4 regions of the Mesorhizobium sp. WSM4808 genome follow, and region 1 is predicted to be linked to each of the others. Evidence: predicted binding sites of a transcription regulator. Region 1 holds the regulator's gene; each other region holds the start of a gene.
What was found. Region 1 encodes LexA, which represses DNA repair genes until DNA is damaged. Its sites were predicted from a motif close to TGTTCNNNNTGTGTTCNG; they were not measured.

Region 1 (4,785 bases):
CGCGTCGTCTCGCTCGACCGGATGGAAACTGGCCGTATCCGGCTGACCATCGACGTGACATCGACCGCAAGACCGAAACTGCGCTATGCGCCGGAACGGGTGCGGCTTTCGGCACGCAAGATCCCGGCTGACGTGACCGCAGGCTCCCTCATCACTGGATATGCCAAGCTTTTGCCGCCGACCGGGCCGGTGCGGCCGGACAGCTATGATTTCTCCTTCGACAGCTATTTTGCCGGCATCGGCGGCAGCGGGTTCTTTCTCGGCAACCCCAAGCTTGTCGTCAGCGATGGTGGCGACATGTCGCTGCCGGCCCGAATTTCCTCTAGCGTGGAAAATGCCCGCGAGGCCATCGCCGACCATATCAGGGCGAGCGTCGGCGGCGCCGAAGGCGAGATCGCCGCGGCGCTGATCGTCGGCGTGCGCGCCGGCATTCCCGATGACATCAATGAGGCGATGCGACGTACCGGCATCTACCACATCATCTCGATTTCGGGACTGCACATGGCGCTGGTCGCAGGCACCATCATGGGCTTGCTGCGCGGCGCCTTCGCGTTGTTTCCCGACTTTTCCGCGCGTCGCCCGGTCAAGAAGTATGCCGCCGTCGCCGCACTGTTCTCGATCGCGGCCTATCTCATCATCTCTGGAGTCGTCGTTGCCGCCGAGCGCAGCTTCATCATGCTGGCGGTGATGCTGATTGCCGTGCTGTTCGATCGAGCAGCACTCACCATGCGCAATCTGGCGATCTCGGCGATCGCCGTCATCGTGGTGTCGCCGCATGAGGTGGTCGGCCCGAGTTTTCAGATGTCGTTCGCCGCGACCGCGGCTCTGGTCGGCGCCTATGCCGGCTGGGCCGTTCACCGCGCGGGAAAAGCAAGACCGCCGCCCCCAAAGCGATCCATGCCCGGTTTCCTGACGCGAAAGTTCGTGCTCGCGGCAACCGGCCTTGCCATGACCTCCATCATCGCCGGCAGCGCCACGACGCTGTTTGCCATCTGGCATTTTCAGCGTGTGTCGCCGCTCAGCCTGTTCGCCAATCTGGCGGTTATGCCGATCGTCACCGTCGTCATGTTCCTGGCTGTCGCAAGCGCGCTGCTGATGCCTTTCGGATTGGATTGGCCGGCCCTCTACCTGATGGGCAAGGGTCTGACGGTGATGATCGCCATATCGGGTTGGATCTCCGAACGTTCGCCTGTCGATGCGGTTGGGCTGATTTCGCAGCAATCTGTCCTGCTGGTGACAATTGCCCTAGTCATCGCGACAATGGCGACAACTTGGCTGCGGCTCGCTGCTCTGCCATTCGCGCTGGCAGGCTTGCTGACCGTCTCGGATACGCGCACGCCGGATGTGCTGATCTCGGAGGACGCCCGACTGGTTGCCTTGCCGATCGGCGGTGGCGAACTCGCCGTCAGCCGCGCTCGGCCGAACGAATTCACCGTCGACAACTGGAAACGCGCACTAATATCCGAAACCATCGTCGTGCCGGAGGTGTTCGACAAGGGCGACGGGCAATTCGACGTCGCGGATGCCGTTGAGCTACCGCCGGGATCGCCGTTCTATTGCACCTCAGGCGTCTGCGTGGCCAGGCACACGTCCGGTGCGATCATTGCCTATGTCGAGGACCGCAAGGACACCTGGAAAGCCTGCGGTTTCGCCGAGCTGATCGTCATCAATGACGCCACCGCGTATGACGCCTGTCACAACCCGCTGGTTCTCGTCATCACCAAGCGGCAACTGGCTCGCAAAGGCAGTGCCGCGATCTTCTTCGATCGCCAATCGGCGACCACGCCGGCGACGATCAGCTTCGCCGTGGACAGCCCATACCGGCCCTGGCATGCGCAACGCAAATTCTCGCGCGAGGCGAGGGGGCTGCCACCCTTCAAGAGACCCGAGAAGCCAGTGGCTGAAACGCAGCCGCCTCAGTAGCGGCGGATCAGGCCAACGAGCTTGCCTTGCACCTTGACCCTGTCCGGCCCGAAAATACGGGTTTCATAGGCTGGATTGGCGGCTTCGAGAGCAATCGAAGCGCCCTTGCGGCGGAACCGCTTCAGCGTCGCTTCCTCTTCATCGACCAGCGCCACGATGATCTCGCCGGGGTTCGCCGTGTCGGCATTGCGGATGATGACGGTGTCGCCGTCGAAGATACCGGCCTCGATCATCGAGTCGCCCTTGACCTCCAGCGCATAGTGGGCACCGCCCATGATCATGTCCGGCGGCACCGAGATCGAATGCGTCTGATGCTGGATGGCATCGATCGGCACACCGGCGGCGATACGGCCCATGACCGGGATCGACACGGCGGAGACCGCATCGTCATCATTGCCGGGCGAGGGCATCCGCGAAGGCGCCGGCTTGATCTGCCGGCCAAGGGCACCACCCTGACCGAGACTGCCCTGGATGACGCTTGGCGAAAACTTCTTTGCCGCGTTGAGGCCGGGCGCGATCGAGTCCGGCAATCGCAGCACTTCCAGCGCGCGTGCCCGGTTGGGCAACCGGCGAATAAAGCCGCGCTCCTCAAGTGCGGTGATCAGCCGATGAATCCCGGATTTGGAGGCAAGGTCGAGCGCCTCCTTCATCTCGTCGAAGGATGGCGGAATGCCGCTCTCCTTCAGGCGTTCATGGATGAACATCAGCAGTTCATGTTGCTTGCGTGTCAGCATGGCGGCCCCCAGATTACCTGAAACCAGAATCGAAAAACAAACCCAGAACAAACACTATCTGTTCCAGTTGTGTTCTGCAACCGTTTAAAGTTTAATGAATTTGTTAAGGCTGCTGAAATTATTTGGGCTTGCCAGCGGGTCGCGATCGACAGGCGCCAACCACGGCAATGCGCCTGCTCACATTGAAATCATTATGGTTAATGACCCTGTGGCTCATCCTCGACCCAAGGCTTGGCATCATCTGCCGATCGACCTCCACAAGGGACGCTATCAATCTTCGGACGTTCGTTTGCCGTGAACGAAACGGAGCCAAAACGCCAACGTCTGTTGGCATTTGTGGCTGGAATTCAGCCCTCCGTCATCCGCCGGGCAGTGAGGGCGGCGACGGCAAATCGCGGAGATCGTTGCGTCAGGTAACGGCTTCCTTGACGGCGAAACGCTGGTCCTTCCATGCGCCCGTGCGCAGAATATCCTCCAGCACCTCAACCGCCAGCCACACATCCTTGTAGCCGACATAGAGCGGCGTGAAGCCGAAACGGATGGTCGATGGCGCGCGAAAATCACCGATGACGCCGCGCTCGATCAGCGCCCGCATGATTTGATAGCCGTGATCGTGAAGGAACGACACCTGGCTGCCGCGCCTGGTCGCGTCGCGGGTGGTCTCCAGCGTGAGGCCATAGGCGCCGCACTTTGCTTCGACGAGCTGGATGAACAGTTCCGTCAGCGCGACGCTCTTTTTTCGCAATGCCGCCATGTCGACGTCGTTCCAGATGACAAGCGCGCCTTTGAGCGCCCGCATCGACAGGACCGGCTGGGTGCCGCACAGAAAGCGGCGGATACCGGTGCCGGCAACATACCCCCGTTCGAAGGCAAAGGGCCGCGCATGGCCCCACCAGCCGCTGAGCGGCTGGCTGATATCGCCGTGATGGCGCTGCGCGGCATAGATGAAGGCCGGTGCGCCCGGACCGCCGTTGAGGTACTTGTAAGTGCAGCCGATGGCGAAATCGGCATTTGCCTGATCGAGCTCGACGGGCAGGGCGCCGGCGGTGTGGCATAGATCCCAGACGATCAGCGCTCCGGCCGCATGAGCCTTGCGCGTCAGCGCCGCCATGTCGCGCAGTTCACCCGATTTGTAGTTGACGTGGTTGACCAGCACCACCGCGACGTTTTCGTCGATCAGCTCTTCGATGGTGGGCGCGTCGACGCCCGCGAGGCGCAGCAGGACGCCGTCCCGTGTCGAGGCCACCCCTTCGGCGATGTACAGGTCGGTGGGGAAACTGTCACCCTCGGCGACGATGACCGACCGGCCCGGCCGCATCTCCAGCGCCGCATGCAGCACCTTGTAGATGTTGGTCGACGTCGTGTCGCAGACGACGGTCTGGCCGGCCGCGGCTCCAATCAGGCGTCCGAGTTGATCGCCGAGTTCGATCGGCATCTCGAACCATCCGGCCGTATTCCAGGCTCGGATGAGGTCCTGGGCCCATTCCTGGGTTGCCGCCTGCTGCAGCTCGCCGAAAACGGCATGAGACGCTGCCCCCAGTGAATTGCCGTCGAGATAGATCACCCCCTCCGGCAGAATGAAACGGTCGCGCATGGCCCGCAGCGGATCTGTGGCATCCATCGCTTCGACTGCGGCGAGATCAGGAAATCCACTCATGGTCAGTCAGTCCCCGGTTGTTCGCGAAGGGTGTTCCGCCGCCGCGCGTCGCTGTTTTCATTTCGACGATGTCAGAGCCGGGTGCGGACCGTCCACAGTTCCGGGAACAGCACCACCTCGAGCATCTTCTTCAGATACGAAGCACCCGACGTGCCGCCGGTGCCGCGTTTCAGACCGATGATGCGCTCAACCGTGGTGACGTGGTTGAAGCGCCAGCGGCGGAAATAATCCTCGAAGTCGACCAGCTTCTCTGCCAGTTCGTAGAACATCCAGTAGCGCTGCGGATCGCGGTAAATGGTTTGCCAGGCGACCAGCACCTCTTCATTCTCGGTTCGCGTCTCACGCCAGCCCGTGCGCTTGGCATCGGCACCGATGTCGAATCCGTTGCGCGCAAGCAGCAGCAGCGCTTCGTCGTAGAGCGATGGTTCGGTCAGGATCGCTTCCAGCTTTCCGCTCAGGTCGGGCCGGTGC
Region 2 (4,785 bases), on a different contig from region 1:
GCAGCGTGCCGTCCGAGCCGAGCGCGATGTCGCCATTGGCCGAGGCGCCGAAGCGTTCGGCGCGCGATTCGAACTCGGCGGCCAGCGCCTTCTGGGCAGCGGTGCGCACCGCCTTGGCGTCTTCGCCGCCGGCGGTCTGGTCGGCGGTGAAGCGGAACCCTTGCAACTCGCCGACATGGTGGCCTTCGACAAGGACGGTTCCGGTAGGGCTAATTTCGGCTTCAGGCATGGTATTTTCTCTAAGGCGCCGCATGAGGACGGAAGTCCTGCGGTCTACGAAGCGTTTCGTCAACCGCTCATGCAGCGCATCCGACAATCTGTCTTCGATTTCGCGCGTCTTTTCCTGCCAGTGTGCCTGATCGGCCAGCCAGCCGGGCCGGTTCGACACGAATGTCCAGGTGCGGATCTGGGCTATGCGATGCGACAGCGTGTCAATGTCGCCCTCGGTGGTGTCGGCGCGGCGCACCTGCTCGGCCATGTAATTCTCGTTGACATGGCCGTGGCGTGCGAGGTCCGTGTAGATCGAGGCAATGAGGTCGGCATGCTGCGCCGGCGCGATCCTGCGGTAGTCGGGCAGCGCGCAGGCTTCCCACAGCAGCGCCACGCGCTTGGCATTGGTGGTGAGCGCGCGGATGTCTTCGTCGCGCGACAGATGCTCGAGCGCCTGTGCGTCGACGGCAGGCAATGCCCGCGTCAGTCCCTCGACCGGAGCGTTGGTCTCGATCGAGCGCTTCAGCGCGTCGAGGCTGGCAAAGTCGAAATGCGCGGTGCGCCACTGCAGCACCTTCACCGGATCGAACTCGTGGCCTTCGATCTTCTTGATCAGCTCTTCGTCGAGCGGGTCGACCTGGCCGGTGACACCGAACGTGCCGTCGCGCAGATGCCGGCCGGCGCGGCCGGCGATCTGGCCGAGCTCGGCCGCGGTCAGGTTGCGGTACTGGAAGCCATCGAACTTGCGGTTCTGGGCGAAGGCGACGTGGTCGAGATCGAGATTGAGACCCATGCCGATGGCGTCGGTGGCGATGAGGTAGTCGACATCGCCGGACTGGAATAGCGCCACCTGGGCGTTGCGGGTGCGCGGCGAGAGCGCGCCGAGCACGACGGCGGCACCGCCCTGCTGGCGGCGGATCAACTCGGCGATGGCGTAGACCTCGTCGGCGGAGAAGGCGACGATTGCCGTGCGCCGCGGCAGGCGGGTCAGCTTCTTGGAGCCGGCATAGGCAAGATGCGACAGCCTCGGCCGCGTCACCACCGAGACACCCCTCAGCAGGCGCTGCAGGATACCGTGCATGGTGGCGGCACCCAGTAGCAGCGTCTCCTGGCGGCCGCGCAGGTGCAGGATGCGATCGGTGAAGATGTGGCCGCGCTCGAGGTCACCGGCGAGCTGCACCTCGTCGATGGCGACAAAGGCGGCGTCGGTCTCGCGCGGCATGGCCTCGACGGTGCAGACCGAATATCTGGCGCCCGGCGGCTGGATCTTTTCCTCGCCCGTGATCAGCGCGACCTTGTGGGCGCCAACCTTTTCGCAGACGCGGGCGTAGACCTCGCGCGCCAGAAGCCTGAGCGGCAGGCCGATGATCCCACTCTCATGCGCTACCATGCGCTCGATGGCGAGATGGGTCTTGCCGGTGTTGGTGGGCCCGAGCACGGCGGTCACGTCGCGGCCCGACAGGATCAGCGGCTCTGTGTGTTTGGGCTGGATGTTCATCAACCTAGAATAAGGCTTCCGGGATCTGGAAATAAGGCTTCTGGCCTCTGGTTGTCGGGAGCGCTGCCTCAAATGGCGCGTATGACAGGCGACACATAGGGATTTCGGGCGCGAAGCGAAAGCGGAATGTTCCGCCGGCGGCGAGAAGGTGGTTTTGTCAAGCTTCCAATCGGCTGCGGATTAACGGATAGAACGAGTCTGGAACGAATCGGCGACGAATCAGTGACTCCTGCAGATTCAGCTTTTGTTCACGGCTACATGTGGATTTCGCGGCCGCGAGTCGCACCACATGCTGAATCGCTGAACTGGCCCGTTTCATGCTAAGAGGGGTGTTGCCGTTAACCTTTGCCTGGAAACAATCACGGTGGCTAGGCGCGCCTCGACCAACATGATGAAATTGTTGATCTTTCTTAACCTGCGTTAAGCAGTTGGGCAGGCGATTCCGGCTGTCGTCGTTAACGTTCGGCTCATAGCCGGAACGAATCAGCGACGAATCAGCGATGGCGTGATTTTCCTGATTTGTTCACCCCAATATCTTGTGTTGTGAACAGCTTATCCACCGAGAATCCACAGGTTACGAAGCAGCTTTCGCACAGGGCGGCGGGTGGCTGTTAACCTCCGCGTGCTGCTTCGGCACAGATTGGTTGCATGCTTTGGCTAGGTGCAGCCGCTGCATGTTGACGGGTCCGGCCGGACCGCTGGTTCAGGCCGTGTCCTCTCCAGTGGCATAGCGTTGCAGCGCAGGGCCGACGTTCCGGATGATCTCGTCGTGTGACAGAGCGACGACGGGCGGTAGCCGCAGCACATATCGGCACATCGCCAAACCCAGCAACTGGCTCGAAATGAGCCCGGCCCTTCGACCGGCGTCGGCGAGATCGCCGACCGCCGCAACCACCGGCCTCACCTGGTTGGCGAATATCTCGCGCATTTTTTCGGCGGCGAATTCGTTCGACGCCGCGGAACGCAGCAGAATTGCCATGCCGGGTCCGCTGGCCGGGCCTTCCCAGACTTCGAGAAACCGCCTGATCAAAGTTTCGCCGACGGTGGCCGGGTCGATCACCCGAAGTGCCGGCAGTTGCAGGTCGACGAGTGCCGCCCGGGCGAACAATTCGTCCTTGCTGTGGAAATAGCGGATCACCATGGCCGGATCGATCGAGGCGCGGGTCCCGACATCGCGGATCGACGCGCCGTCATAGCCGTGCTCGGCAAACAGATCTCTGGCGGCATCCAGGATTTGCCCTCGGGTGCGATCCGACTTGCTCGGCTTTTTCGAATGATTCGTGCTCATGAAAATCAAATATCAACGAGCGTTGACAAACTCAAGCACCCAAGATAAAAGTCACCAATCGTTGACAAATGGAGAGAGAAAATGCTGCCTGATACCACCGAAGTCCTGGTCATAGGCGCCGGCCCGACCGGCCTGGCGCTGTCCATTGCCCTGCATCAGGCAGGCGTCGATCACGTCGTGGTCGACCGCCTCGCCGAAGGCCTCAACACCTCACGTGCCGGAGTGATCCACGCGCAGACGCTGGAGACACTCGAGCCGCTTGGCGTTACGGGGCGGCTGGTCGAACTCGGCCTGAAGCTTGACAACTTCGCCATACGTGATCGCGACCGGGTCCTAATCAACCTCGATTTCTCGAGCCTGCCCTCGGCGTATCCCTACGTGCTGATGATTCCGCAGAACCTGACCGAGAAGGTCCTCACTGAGCGTATCGCCGGGTTGGGCGGTGTCATCCGTCGCGGCGTCGAGGCGAAGGAGGTATTGCAGGGGGTCGATGGCGCGCACGTCACGGTCGTCCAGAATGGTCGCGAAAAGACGATCTCGGCGCGCTACGTCGTCGGTGCGGACGGCATGCACAGCGTGGTGCGCGAGGCCGCCGGCATAGGCTTCGACGGCGAGGCCTATGCAGGGTCTTTTGTACTCGCCGACGTGCGCCTTGACTGGCCGCTCGGGCCAACAGAGGTGTCGCTGCTGTTCTCTCCGGCCGGACTGGTCGTCGTCGCGCCACTGCCGGACGGATCATACCGCATCGTAGCGACCATGGATGAGGCGCCTGAGCGGACCGGCATTGCCGACATCCAGGCGCTGCTCGACAGTCGCGGCCCGTCGGCCAGCCCGGCGCAGGTGCTCGACCTGACCTGGAGTACACGCTTCCGCGTGCATCACCGCCTTGCCAAGTCCTACCGGCAGGGGCGCCTGTTCGTCATGGGCGACGCCGCCCATGTGCACAGCCCGGCCGGCGGCCAAGGCATGAACACCGGCCTGATCGATGCCGTGGTGCTGGGAGAACTGCTCGGCGACGTGATCAACGGTGTCCGCCCGGAAAGCGAACTCGACCTCTACGAGACGCTTCGGCGTCCCGCGGCGCAGGAGGTGATCGAACTGGCGGGCAGGCTGACAGGCATGGCGCTTGTTCGCACACCGCTGCGGCGCGTCTTGCGCAATTTCGTGCTCGGCGTCGTCAACATGATGCCGTTCGTCAAGCGCAGGATCTCGATGAAATTGTCAGGTCTCAGCCGGGCCGAAATGGCGAAGCTGCCAGCGTCGTCGCAGCCGGGCCTGCGCAAGCAAGCGGTGAGACGCGAACTCAAGCTGGTCGCGTGAACTTGAGGCGCCGGACAACTTCCGGCGCTGTATCGGAGCGTTGCGTCTAAAGACAAATGTGCCGGCGACACTGCCGGCACGTGTGCACATTCAAGCCACGTGGTTTTGGTCAGGCGAAGTATTGGCCGCCATTGGCTGTGATGGTCGAGCCGGTGATGAAGCCGGCATCTTCGGATGCGAGGAAAACGACGCAGCGTGCGATTTCTTCGGGCTCGCCGAGGCGGCCGACAGGGATCTGTGGGATGATGCGCTCGTTGAGCACTTTCTCGTCGATCGCCTTGACCATTTCGGTGGCGATGTAGCCGGGGCAGATGACGTTGACGGTGATGCCCGCGCGAGCCCCCTCCTGAGCGAGAGCTTTGCTGAAACCGATGTCGCCAGCCTTGGCGGCGGAATAGTTGACCTGGCCGGCCTGGCCTTTCTGGCCGTTGATCGAGGAGATGGTGATGACGCGGCCGAACTTGCGGTC
Region 3 (4,785 bases), 140 kb from region 1:
CTCGAGATGGCATTTCGCCTTGCCGCCGCGTTTCTTGCCTAGGGTCAGCAGCCGGCAAAGGCGGGAATAGGCTGCGCGATCGGTGGGATAGACGAGCAGCGATATGCCGTCGACGAGGTCGAGGCGGCAGCCAACGATGAGCCTGACGCCAGTATCCTTGGCGGCCTGATGGGCTCGCACGATGCCGGCTAGAGAATTGCGGTCGACGACAGCCAGGGCCTCAATGCCGAGCGCCGCCGCCTGCGCGAACAGGTCGTCGCAGGAGCTGGCGCCGCGGAGGAACGAGAAATGGCTGGTCACCTGCAATTCGGCATAGCGCGGGCTGGTCATGCGAAGACCCCATGCAGGAACCATTTGTGGGAACCGGTCTCGGGATCCTCGCCGTCGCCGGCGCGATAAATCCAGAAGCGTTCGCCGACCTCGTCCTCGACCTGGAAATAGTCGCGAACCGCGATCAGTTCGGCATCGCGCTGCCACCATTCGCCGAAAACGCGCTCGGGACCGTCGGCGCGCGCCACGCGATGCCGGATGCCGCGCCAACTGAACCAGACCGGCGGATGGTCAGGCAGCAGTGCCATCGTCTCGATGGGTTCGGGGTGGTTCAGCAAACGCGGCGGGCGGGGCCAGTTACCGGGCCAAGTCGTCCCCTCATCGGGCGCGGTGGGCGCGACACGGCGGACCGACCGTTCGGGCACATCGCTCTCGACCGGGGCAAAGCGGTAGAGCCGCTGCTCGCCGATACGGTTGGAGAGCACGTCGATGAGGTCGGTGATGTCAGGCTCTGGCTCTTCGACCAGCGAGGAGATAGTCTGCTTGGCTCCGAAAGGCTCGGCGAGTGTTGCGGCCAGGGTCATCACCTCGATGCCGAAACCGGGATCGACAGTTTCGATCCGGTCGGTGAGGAGACGGGTCAGCCGTTTGGTGTCGCGCACCGGTACGGCGGTGCCGACGCGAATGGCCTCGATGCGGTTGTCGACCCGATGTAACAGCAGGTCGAGCCGGCGCGCGCCGAGCTCCTTGGCCTCGAGTTCTTCGCAGAGCATCACGACGAGCTTGCCGGCATAGCGGGCGATGGTTTCGGCGGCGCCGATCGGTTCGCCAAAGGTTCGGCGAACCTCGATGAGTTCCGGTGATCTGACGGGCTCGAAGGGTTCGCTGCGTCGGCCCATCGCCTGGTCCAGGCGGCGCCCTAGTTCTGGCCCGAAGCGCAGGGTAAGAGAGGCGCGCGGCGCCGCCTCGACTTCGCTGACCCGCTCGAAGCCGAGCGTGATCAGGCCTTCGACAATATCGTGAGGAAGCCGCAGGGCCCTGATCGGGAGATCCCGCACGATCGCCGCGGCTTGCCCGGCCGGCGCAACAAAGATCGGCTGGGCCAGGAACCGCGCGCAGGCGTGAGCGGCGCCCCACGTATCGGCGACAGCGGCGCGTGCCGCGATGCCCGATGATGCCATACGCGAGACCAACCCCTCGAGCATCGTCTCCTCGCCGCCATGCAAGTGGTCGGCGCCAGTGATGTCGATGATGAGACCATTGGGCGGATCGGCGGCGACGATCGGTGCGTAGCGCAGTGACCAGAGCGCCATTCTGTCGAGCGCCTCAGCATCGCCGGCAGCATCGAGGTCGAAGCTCTGCAGGTTTTGCACCAGCACCTGGGCCTTGCTTGCCGGCGTGCCCACGCGCAGGCCGGCGGCGCGCGCCGCCGCATCGGCAGCCAGCACGAGCCGCCGGTTTCCCTGCCGGCCGAGCATGACGATCGGCGTGTCAGCCGAGGGCGCGGATGACCCCATCGCGCGTCGCAGACGATCGGTCGGCCAGGTCGGAAAATATAGCGAGACGACCCTTGTCATCGCAGGCTTCCACTTCAAAGTCGGCGCTTTCTCCAGCTCGTGCGCGGATCAGTTCCAGCCGCCAGCGAGCGCGGCCGACTCCTGGGACCGGCAAGGGGCGAGAGGGGAGCGCGGAGACGCGCCAGCGGGTGACCGCGGCGGTCGGTTGTCCAAAGTCGGTTGCCTCGGTCTGCCGGCGCCAGCGACGGATGGCGATGCCGATGGCGCCGGAGGCTTCGGCGGCGAGTTGCAGTCGGCGCGAGGCGGTCATGGAGAGGCGGGCCAGTTCGGCAACCACGGCGCCTAGCCCTCCATGGCGAAGCCCTTCGTCGAAACAGGCGAGCACTGAGGCTTCGTCACCGGCCTCGACATAGACGACACGCCCGGGCAGTAGGCCAGCCTGGGCGAGGGCAGGGGCGAAGAGGTCCTGCCGTGTGACGCACCAGAGCACCTTGCCCTTGGTGCGCGCGGCAATCCCGGCGGCAAAGAGGGCCGCCGCGGCCCCATCGATCGCCCCGTTACGGCCGCCCGCAACCTCATGCAGAGCCCCGAGTGCCAGCCCGCCTCCCGGCAGGACCTTGTCGATCCTGGCAACACCGAACGGCAGTGTCGCGCGGTTGCGCGCCGGCCCGCCTTCGAGGCGTGCGATTCGCTCGCGAAGCGCAGCGATAGCAGGGCTGGCGACGGGCTGACCCATGAACGAAACACTCTCAAACTGTCTTCCCAATGGATTTCGGGGTTGATATGTTCCTTATTTGTTCTCTTTGGTGTCCGAGAGTCAATCGGACTCATTGCGCTGCTCCGAGAGTTGATCCCAGACTGCCTTGATCGGGGTGTGGTCTATCTTGATATGCGCAGGTAGTGCAGGGACGGCGAAGTGAGCGAGGGAAGCGACAGAAGCCAAGAAGCCGATGCACCGCGGGAAGGCCAGGGCATCCTTCGCAAGATCATCCATGTCGATATGGATGCCTTTTTTGCGTCGGTCGAACAGCGCGACAATCCGGACCTGCGCGGGAAGCCTGTGGCGGTCGGCGGCTCCGCGGCCCGCGGCGTGGTGGCCGCTGCCAGCTACGAGGCCAGAAAGTTCGGGGTGCGATCCGCCATGCCCTCGATCACGGCAAAACGCAAATGCCCTGAGCTGATCTTCGTACCGCCGCGATTCGACGCCTACCGGGCCGTGTCCAAGCAAATCCACGCGATCTTTGCAGAGCATACGCCACTCATTGAACCGCTGTCGCTCGACGAGGCCTATCTCGACGTGACTGACAATCTGCAGGGCATCCCGGTCGCCACGACGATCGCGGAAATGATCCGCGCGAAGATCAAGTCCGAAACCGGCCTCACGGCTTCGGCCGGCGTCAGCTACAACAAATTCCTGGCCAAGCTCGCCTCCGGCCAGAACAAGCCCGATGGGCTGTTCGTCATCACGCCGAGGCAGGGTCCCGCCTTTGTCGAGGCCTTGCCCGTGCGGAAATTTCATGGTGTCGGCCCGGCGACTGCCGACAAAATGGCTCGGCTCGGCATCGAGACCGGCTCCGACCTGCGGGCACAGAGCCTGGCATTTCTCGAGGAGAAGTTCGGGAAGGCGGGTCCGTACTATTACTGGATTGCCCGGGGCATCGACGAACGTCCGGTGCTGGCCGATCGCGAGCGCAAGTCGGTGGGAGCTGAGGATACCTTCGCGAGCGATTTGTTCGATCTCGAAAGTGCTCGTAAGGAACTGGCGCCGTTGGTCGGCAAGGTCTGGCGCTACTGCGCGGAGCGATCAATCCAGGGCCGTACCGTGACGCTCAAGGTCAAGTTCGCCGACTTCCAGCAGATCACGCGCAGCCGCACGGTCGGATGCGCCATCGAGGGCGAAGCCGACCTAGCGACCGTCAGCGGCACCCTCCTCGATCAGGTATTCCCCGTCAGCAAGGGGATCCGCCTGCTCGGGGTGACACTTTCAAATCTAACCGGAAAGCGAACCGAGGCCGATCGGCAGATGTCGCTGACGATCTAGGACTGGCTGCAGCTATCGGACCGCTTTTCGGATGCGGGCTGTCAGCGTCTGTTCGACATCGAAATAGCCTTCCCACGCATCGGCCCCCTGGGCCCGTGCGGCGGCAGCGAAAACGTCAAATGCGCTGGCACTCTTGAATGTCGGCAACTCATCCCAAGTGACGGGTACGGCGCAGGACGCACCGGATCGCGCCCGGGTGGACCATGGGCAAATTGCCGTGGCGCCTTGTCCGTTGCGCAGATAGTCGATGAACATACGGCCCTTGCGCCTCGCCTTGCTCATGTTCGCGACGAAGCGGGACGGATCGGTACGGGCCAGCAGTTCGGCAAGGTCCTGGCAGAAGCCCTTGACCGCTTCCCAGTCGGCCTCGGGAACGAGTGGCACGACCACGTGGACACCCTTGCCTCCGGACAACAAAGGCCAGGATTGGAGGCCGAGGGCCTCCAGAACCCCCCGGATGTCGAGCGCCGCCTGCTGGACGTCGCCAAAGCCCAGGCCCTCGTCGGGGTCGATATCGAAGATTATGCGGTGCGGCAGGTCAGGCTGCTGGCGAAGGCTGCCCCAGACGTGGAATTCGAGCACGTTCATTTGGACGCCGGCGATCAGCCCCGCCAGATCGTCGAGCCAGAGGATGCGGCTCTCCTTGCCGGACATCTTCTCCAACTGGCCGTCATGAATGGCCTTGGGCATCCCCGGCAGCTTGTGCTTCTGAAAAAAGGTATGCTGTAGGTCGCCGTCAGTGTCGCGCACCAGGGAAAGGGGCCGATCCTGGATATGCGGCAACATTTTCTCGGCAACTGCGGCGTAGTAGGCGGCGAGCGTCGCCTTTGTCACCGCAGTGCCGGGATACATCAGCTTGTCGGGATGGGTCAGGTTAACGCCGACAGCGCGGGCGATCTCCTTGCCCATAGCGGGATCGAGATTGGCGGTGGTCGCGACGGTCTTGGGCATTTCCAT
Region 4 (4,785 bases), on a different contig from region 1:
CTGGCAACCGGGGTAAACCGATAGAGCTTTTCCTCACCGACACGGTTGCCGAGTGTGTCGATCAAATCCGAGATGTCTGCATCCCGTTGCTCGATCAGCGACGAAACGGTCTGCCTGGGAGCGAGTGATTCTGCCAAGGGCGCGGACAACCGCATCAGCTCGATGCCGAAGCCCGGATCGACCGTCTCGATCTTGTCGCAGAGCAGCCGCGTCAGCCGCTTCACATCACGGACAGGCAAGGCCGTGCCGACGCGAATGGCTTCGACGCGGTTGTCGACGCGGTAGAGCAGCAGGTCAAGCCGCCGGGCGCCGAACCCTTTGGTCTCCAGCCCGACACACAGCGCCTGAACAAGCTTGCCGACATAGCGCGCGATTGTCTCGGCCGCACTGATGGGCTCGCCAAAGGCGCGCCTTACCTCGACCACATCGACCGGCCGCACTGGCTCTATCGGCTCGGCGAGACGTCCAGCAGCCTGGTCAAGCCGGCGGCCGAGTTCCGGCCCGAAGCGCAGCGCCAGTGGGGCGCGCGGCTGCTGCAGAAGCTCACCCACCCTGTCGAAGCCCAAAACCCGCAGACCGCTGACGATCTCATCGGGCAAACGCAATGCTGCGATGGGCAGAGGAAGGATCGCATCGCAGGTTGCGTTGACCGCGACCACGCTCACGGCTTGCCTGACATATCGCGCAAAGGCATGAGCAGCACCCCAGCTATCCGCTATGGCTGCGCGCGCCGAGAAGCCGACCTTGCCGAGACGTTCGACCATATCGGCGAGCATCAAGCGTTCACCGCCATGAAGATGATCGGCGCCCGTGGTATCCATCACCAATCCGTCGGGAGGATCTGCTGCGACAATCGGCGCGTACCGCCGCAAAGCCCACAGGGCCAACCGATCCAATGCCTGCGCGTCTGCTTCAGGTTCGGCATCCATGACCGCCAGCCCCTGGACGAGGGCCTGTGCCTTCGTCGCGGGCATTCCGACGCGCAGGCCCGCTTCTGTTGCCGCGCGATCCACCGCAGTCACCAGGCGACGATTACCGTGCCGCCCGACCAGCACCAAAGGCTTATCCGGTGGCGGCGAGACGTCGCCCAATTTCCTTCTGAGCCGGTCGGTCGACCAGCTTGGAAGGAACAGCGAGACGACCCTTTGCATCACAAGCCTCCACTTCGATATCGAGTGTTTCCCCTCCACGAGACCGGATCAGTTCAAGTTGCCATCGCGCCCGGCCAACGCCGGGCACAGGCAGCGGTCGCGACGGCAGCACGGAAACCCGCCAGCGGGTGACGGACGCCGTCGGCTGCCCGAAATCGGCGGCTTCGGTCTGGCGGCGCCAGCGGCGGATCGCGATGCCGATCGCGCCGGAGCCTTCCGATGCCAGTTGCAACCGGCGCGAGGCAGTCATGGACAGGCGCGCCACTTCCGCGACCACAGCCCCAAGTCCGACATGCCGCAGGCCTTCCTCGAAGCAGGCGAGCAAGGATTTGTCGTCACCGGCTTCGACATAGATCACCCGGTCGGGATGCAGTCCGACCTGTGCGATTGCCGGTGCAAACAGATCCTGGCGCGTCACGCACCACAGCACCTTGCCTTGCGTCCTGGCCGCAATGCCTGCAGCAAAAAGCGACGCGGCAGCGCCATCGATTGCACCATTGCCGCCGCCGGCAACTTCATGAAGTGCGCCAAGCGCCACGCCCCCGCCTGGCAGATGACTGTCGATCGAGGAGATACCGAATGGGAGCACCGCTCTTTTGCGCGCGTTACCGCCTTCGAGACGCGCAATGCGATCTCGCAGATCGGAAATAGCAGCGTTAGGCGTCGATGCACTCATCTGTCCCCTGAACGCGACATGGTGGCGGAATGTTCCTCATTTGTTCCCTTCCTAATGAAGAGTCAATGGGATGGCGAGGTGGCGCTGCGGAAGAAATGTTTGTGGCGACCGCCCGGTGGCATCGACAGAACCGTTTGCCAGCAGGACGAGGCGTCGAAGCCACCTGTCCTGTTGGGATGTTCGCGCCGGCGGCTGGCGGCGCCCAAGGAAAAACGGCGTATAAACCGCAGTCCTGCGCGCGTCCGCAATTGCGGACATTGTCGCGCGCGGGACGGAGGAAATTCGCCCCCGCCGCGGGCGGTTAACAGGACAGCCGTAGGAGCGTCAGCATAGCGCCGGCCGCAGGACGGGACGCGGGACCGACTGTCCCCGTCCGCGGTGGTCCGCGTGTAGCATCGGCCATGAATGCAGTTGCGTTGGGATTGAGCACGAAGCCTCAAACGATTGCCAGATCTCCCTATCCAATTGGAAAAAAACCATTTTTCCAAACCATCAGGAGTCTATTGACACCTTTGTTCTTATTTTGTTCACTGTTGGTGATTGATACTGGAGGCGAACCGTGAACTTCGCTTGAACATTGAAGGTGCAACGCCCGAGGAACTGGCACGCGGGATCGCGGCAGCCGAAGCAGTCTTCTCGCGCGCCGGCATTACGGCTTTGCAAGGCGCGGAAGGTTTGTTCGCGTTGGAAGGCTGGGATATCAAGGGCTTCCCGGAAGACGACCAGCCAACCGAGGACGAGGACCAGGCTGCTTCGGTCTGGATGGAAGCCGACGAGGCTGCGACGACTGCATGTTGTGCGGGCTGGCCGGAGGATAAAGTTCCGGGCCATCAGATCATGGAGCTGATCGACGTGCCCCGAACGAGATTGCAGGCCGAGGCGCTCCCGGACACGTGGCCGGCGCGCAAACAGCTCTATCCCGATGTTGTCACCCGGTGGAGACCACGACCGGGCCGGACCGCCAGATCGATTTCGATATTGCCTTCGTTCTTGGTTGGGTGCCCGAGCGGCCGACGCTGGATCAGGTCGAGCCGCTTTCGGAAAATGGCGACCGTATCCCCTTCTTCACCAGCAACCTCGCCCAGGTGGAAGAAATGGCTCGCAAGGCACTCAAGGACTGGACGATCTAGATTGACCAGGACCCCTACGATGCCCACGTTTTCGATCCTGCAGCCAGCGAAGACGGTGAAGAATTGCGGATCGCACTGACCCTGGCGATGATGCGCGGCCAGTCGATGCATTTCGATTAGCGGTGAACGGGTTACACGGCCAACGTCGATCGATCGTGCTTGGCCACTCCAGGTCGCACGCTGGATGGCTAAAAACCTGACCAGCCCACACCGCACCCGAGGAGAGAACAATGTCAGAAAAACCACCCTATATGCCGACCGGCATTGGAACAGGCATGATGAGCGACGACGAGACCAAGGTCGGCGTTCTGATATTCGAAACGGCGCAAGGGAACTTCGACTTCGCAGTGAATCTGCAGGCAGTCGATATCCTCACCAAGGCCATCAACAAGATCGAGATGCATCTTCGCTCCGGCAAGACGCGCTGAGTGTCCGACGATGTGCCAGATCAGAGAAGCCGAAGCCAGGACCTTCGGGAGATCACGCAGGGACCAGGCATCGTGTGGCGGGTCGGCTGGGCGTCGCAAATCCGTTGTCAGTCGCCGACTGGCTCGGCTGGAGGAAACGCTCGGAAGCCAGTGCTCTCGCGCACGACTCGCGGCGCCGGGTTGACGGACTGCCGCTGCGATCGATCACGACTTGCTCACGCTGCATGCCGGCGGTAGGTGGGCCCGGCCATGTGCGCTCTCCCGTTAACATCGTTCCCCGGATTTGGGAGGGCCGGCTAAGTCTTGGTCGACCAATTTCGACAGGACAGCCGTCAATCTGGATTGCCCGTTTGCCGTCCAACGCGACCGAAGTTCTTCGCCCGCTGGTTCGCACCGGATCATTCTCCGTCTTCTCTGCGACGATCGCGACGCGTGGCGTGCGTCACTGGCGGCCATTTTAGCATCAGCTTGACAAGTTAATTGCCCCAAAGCAGTTTCGGTGTGTGAAAAGGGAGGAACAGCTATGAAAAAAGCCTATGAAAAGCCAGTCCTGACCAAGCGGGGAATTCTTTCCTCAATCACGGCGCAAGTCATCGAGTCGGGTCTTTCTGCGACCTGAGCAGGTCTTTGACCACTGGAAGCCCGCTGGCTCCGGCTGGCGGGCTTTTTGGTCTTCAGGGCGTGGATTAGGTCCTGACCGACAAAGGGTGCTACATGGGCGATGAAGAATGCCCGCCCAGCGTACGTTGTCTACGCACCACCGCTGATCGGCCTTCCGTTCCTGGCTGTGAATACTGGCTCTGGATGGGACGACCATCGCAACGCCCTTTGACACCGCAGATGAAGCGGCCGCCCACAACAAGGTGATGGCGGTTACAGGTGCGATACGGCAAAGCGGACTTGATAACCACAAATAGGAGAACCCGTCCATGAGACTGCTACGCATCACACCGATTGTCATTCTTGCCTGTGCCTTGGCCCTTGCGGCCTGCGCCAACACCGTCCGAGGCGTCGGCAGGGACGTCAAATCGACGGCCAACGCAGTCGACGACACGGTCAATAAACCCTGATGCAGAGGACCGTCACGGTCATCGAGAAGACAACGGGCCGCGTGATCGGAGCTCTGCCGATCGATCTTGCGCAGCAGAATCACGAGGCTTCCGATGATCAGTATTTCACCAAGGCGTTCGAAGCCGCCATGGACAGCGGCCTTATTAGTGAGGCCGACAAGCATGCGGTTGAATTCCGGCTTGAGTAAAGTTGACGTTGCGACGGCTTTCTGTCGCGTATCGGGGTTTGTGGTTGCATGGTTTTGCACCTCAGCCATCCATCAGGGGTGAATCAACACACCGTCTAGTCCAACTATCCCTAGGCACGGCCCGCCGCTGCTATGAATGGGG

Region 2: AC0L2U_RS12265 (helicase-related protein) is a predicted target of LexA. The motif match lies at 1,897-1,914, and genes of this name have one in related genera.
Region 3: dinB (DNA polymerase IV) is a predicted target of LexA. The motif match lies at 2,572-2,589, and genes of this name have one in related genera.
Region 4: AC0L2U_RS17190 (ImuA family protein) is a predicted target of LexA. The motif match lies at 1,858-1,875, and genes of this name have one in related genera.

The regions. Positions count from the first base shown of each region.
Region 1 covers NZ_JBVVQX010000009.1:93,208-97,992, forward strand. Annotated here, with positions in the region: gene AC0L2U_RS17825 (ComEC/Rec2 family competence protein) at 1-1,923, shown strand, start outside; gene lexA (transcriptional repressor LexA) at 1,917-2,657, opposite strand; gene kynU (kynureninase) at 3,067-4,314, opposite strand; gene kynA (tryptophan 2,3-dioxygenase) at 4,386-4,785, opposite strand, start outside.
Region 2 covers NZ_JBVVQX010000005.1:462,889-467,673, forward strand. Annotated here, with positions in the region: gene AC0L2U_RS12265 (helicase-related protein) at 1-1,708, opposite strand, end outside; gene AC0L2U_RS12270 (TetR/AcrR family transcriptional regulator) at 2,412-2,996, opposite strand; gene AC0L2U_RS12275 (FAD-dependent oxidoreductase) at 3,078-4,316, shown strand; gene phbB (acetoacetyl-CoA reductase) at 4,426-4,785, opposite strand, start outside.
Region 3 covers NZ_JBVVQX010000009.1:234,968-239,752, forward strand. Annotated here, with positions in the region: gene AC0L2U_RS18420 (error-prone DNA polymerase) at 1-330, opposite strand, end outside; gene AC0L2U_RS18425 (Y-family DNA polymerase) at 327-1,847, opposite strand; gene AC0L2U_RS18430 (ImuA family protein) at 1,762-2,523, opposite strand; gene dinB (DNA polymerase IV) at 2,788-3,828, shown strand; gene ligD (DNA ligase D) at 3,841-4,785, opposite strand, start outside.
Region 4 covers NZ_JBVVQX010000008.1:290,247-295,031, forward strand. Annotated here, with positions in the region: gene AC0L2U_RS17185 (Y-family DNA polymerase) at 1-1,151, opposite strand, end outside; gene AC0L2U_RS17190 (ImuA family protein) at 1,063-1,827, opposite strand; gene AC0L2U_RS17195 (hypothetical protein) at 2,763-2,957, shown strand; gene AC0L2U_RS17200 (hypothetical protein) at 3,188-3,385, shown strand; gene AC0L2U_RS17205 (entericidin A/B family lipoprotein) at 4,315-4,455, shown strand; gene AC0L2U_RS17210 (hypothetical protein) at 4,455-4,643, shown strand.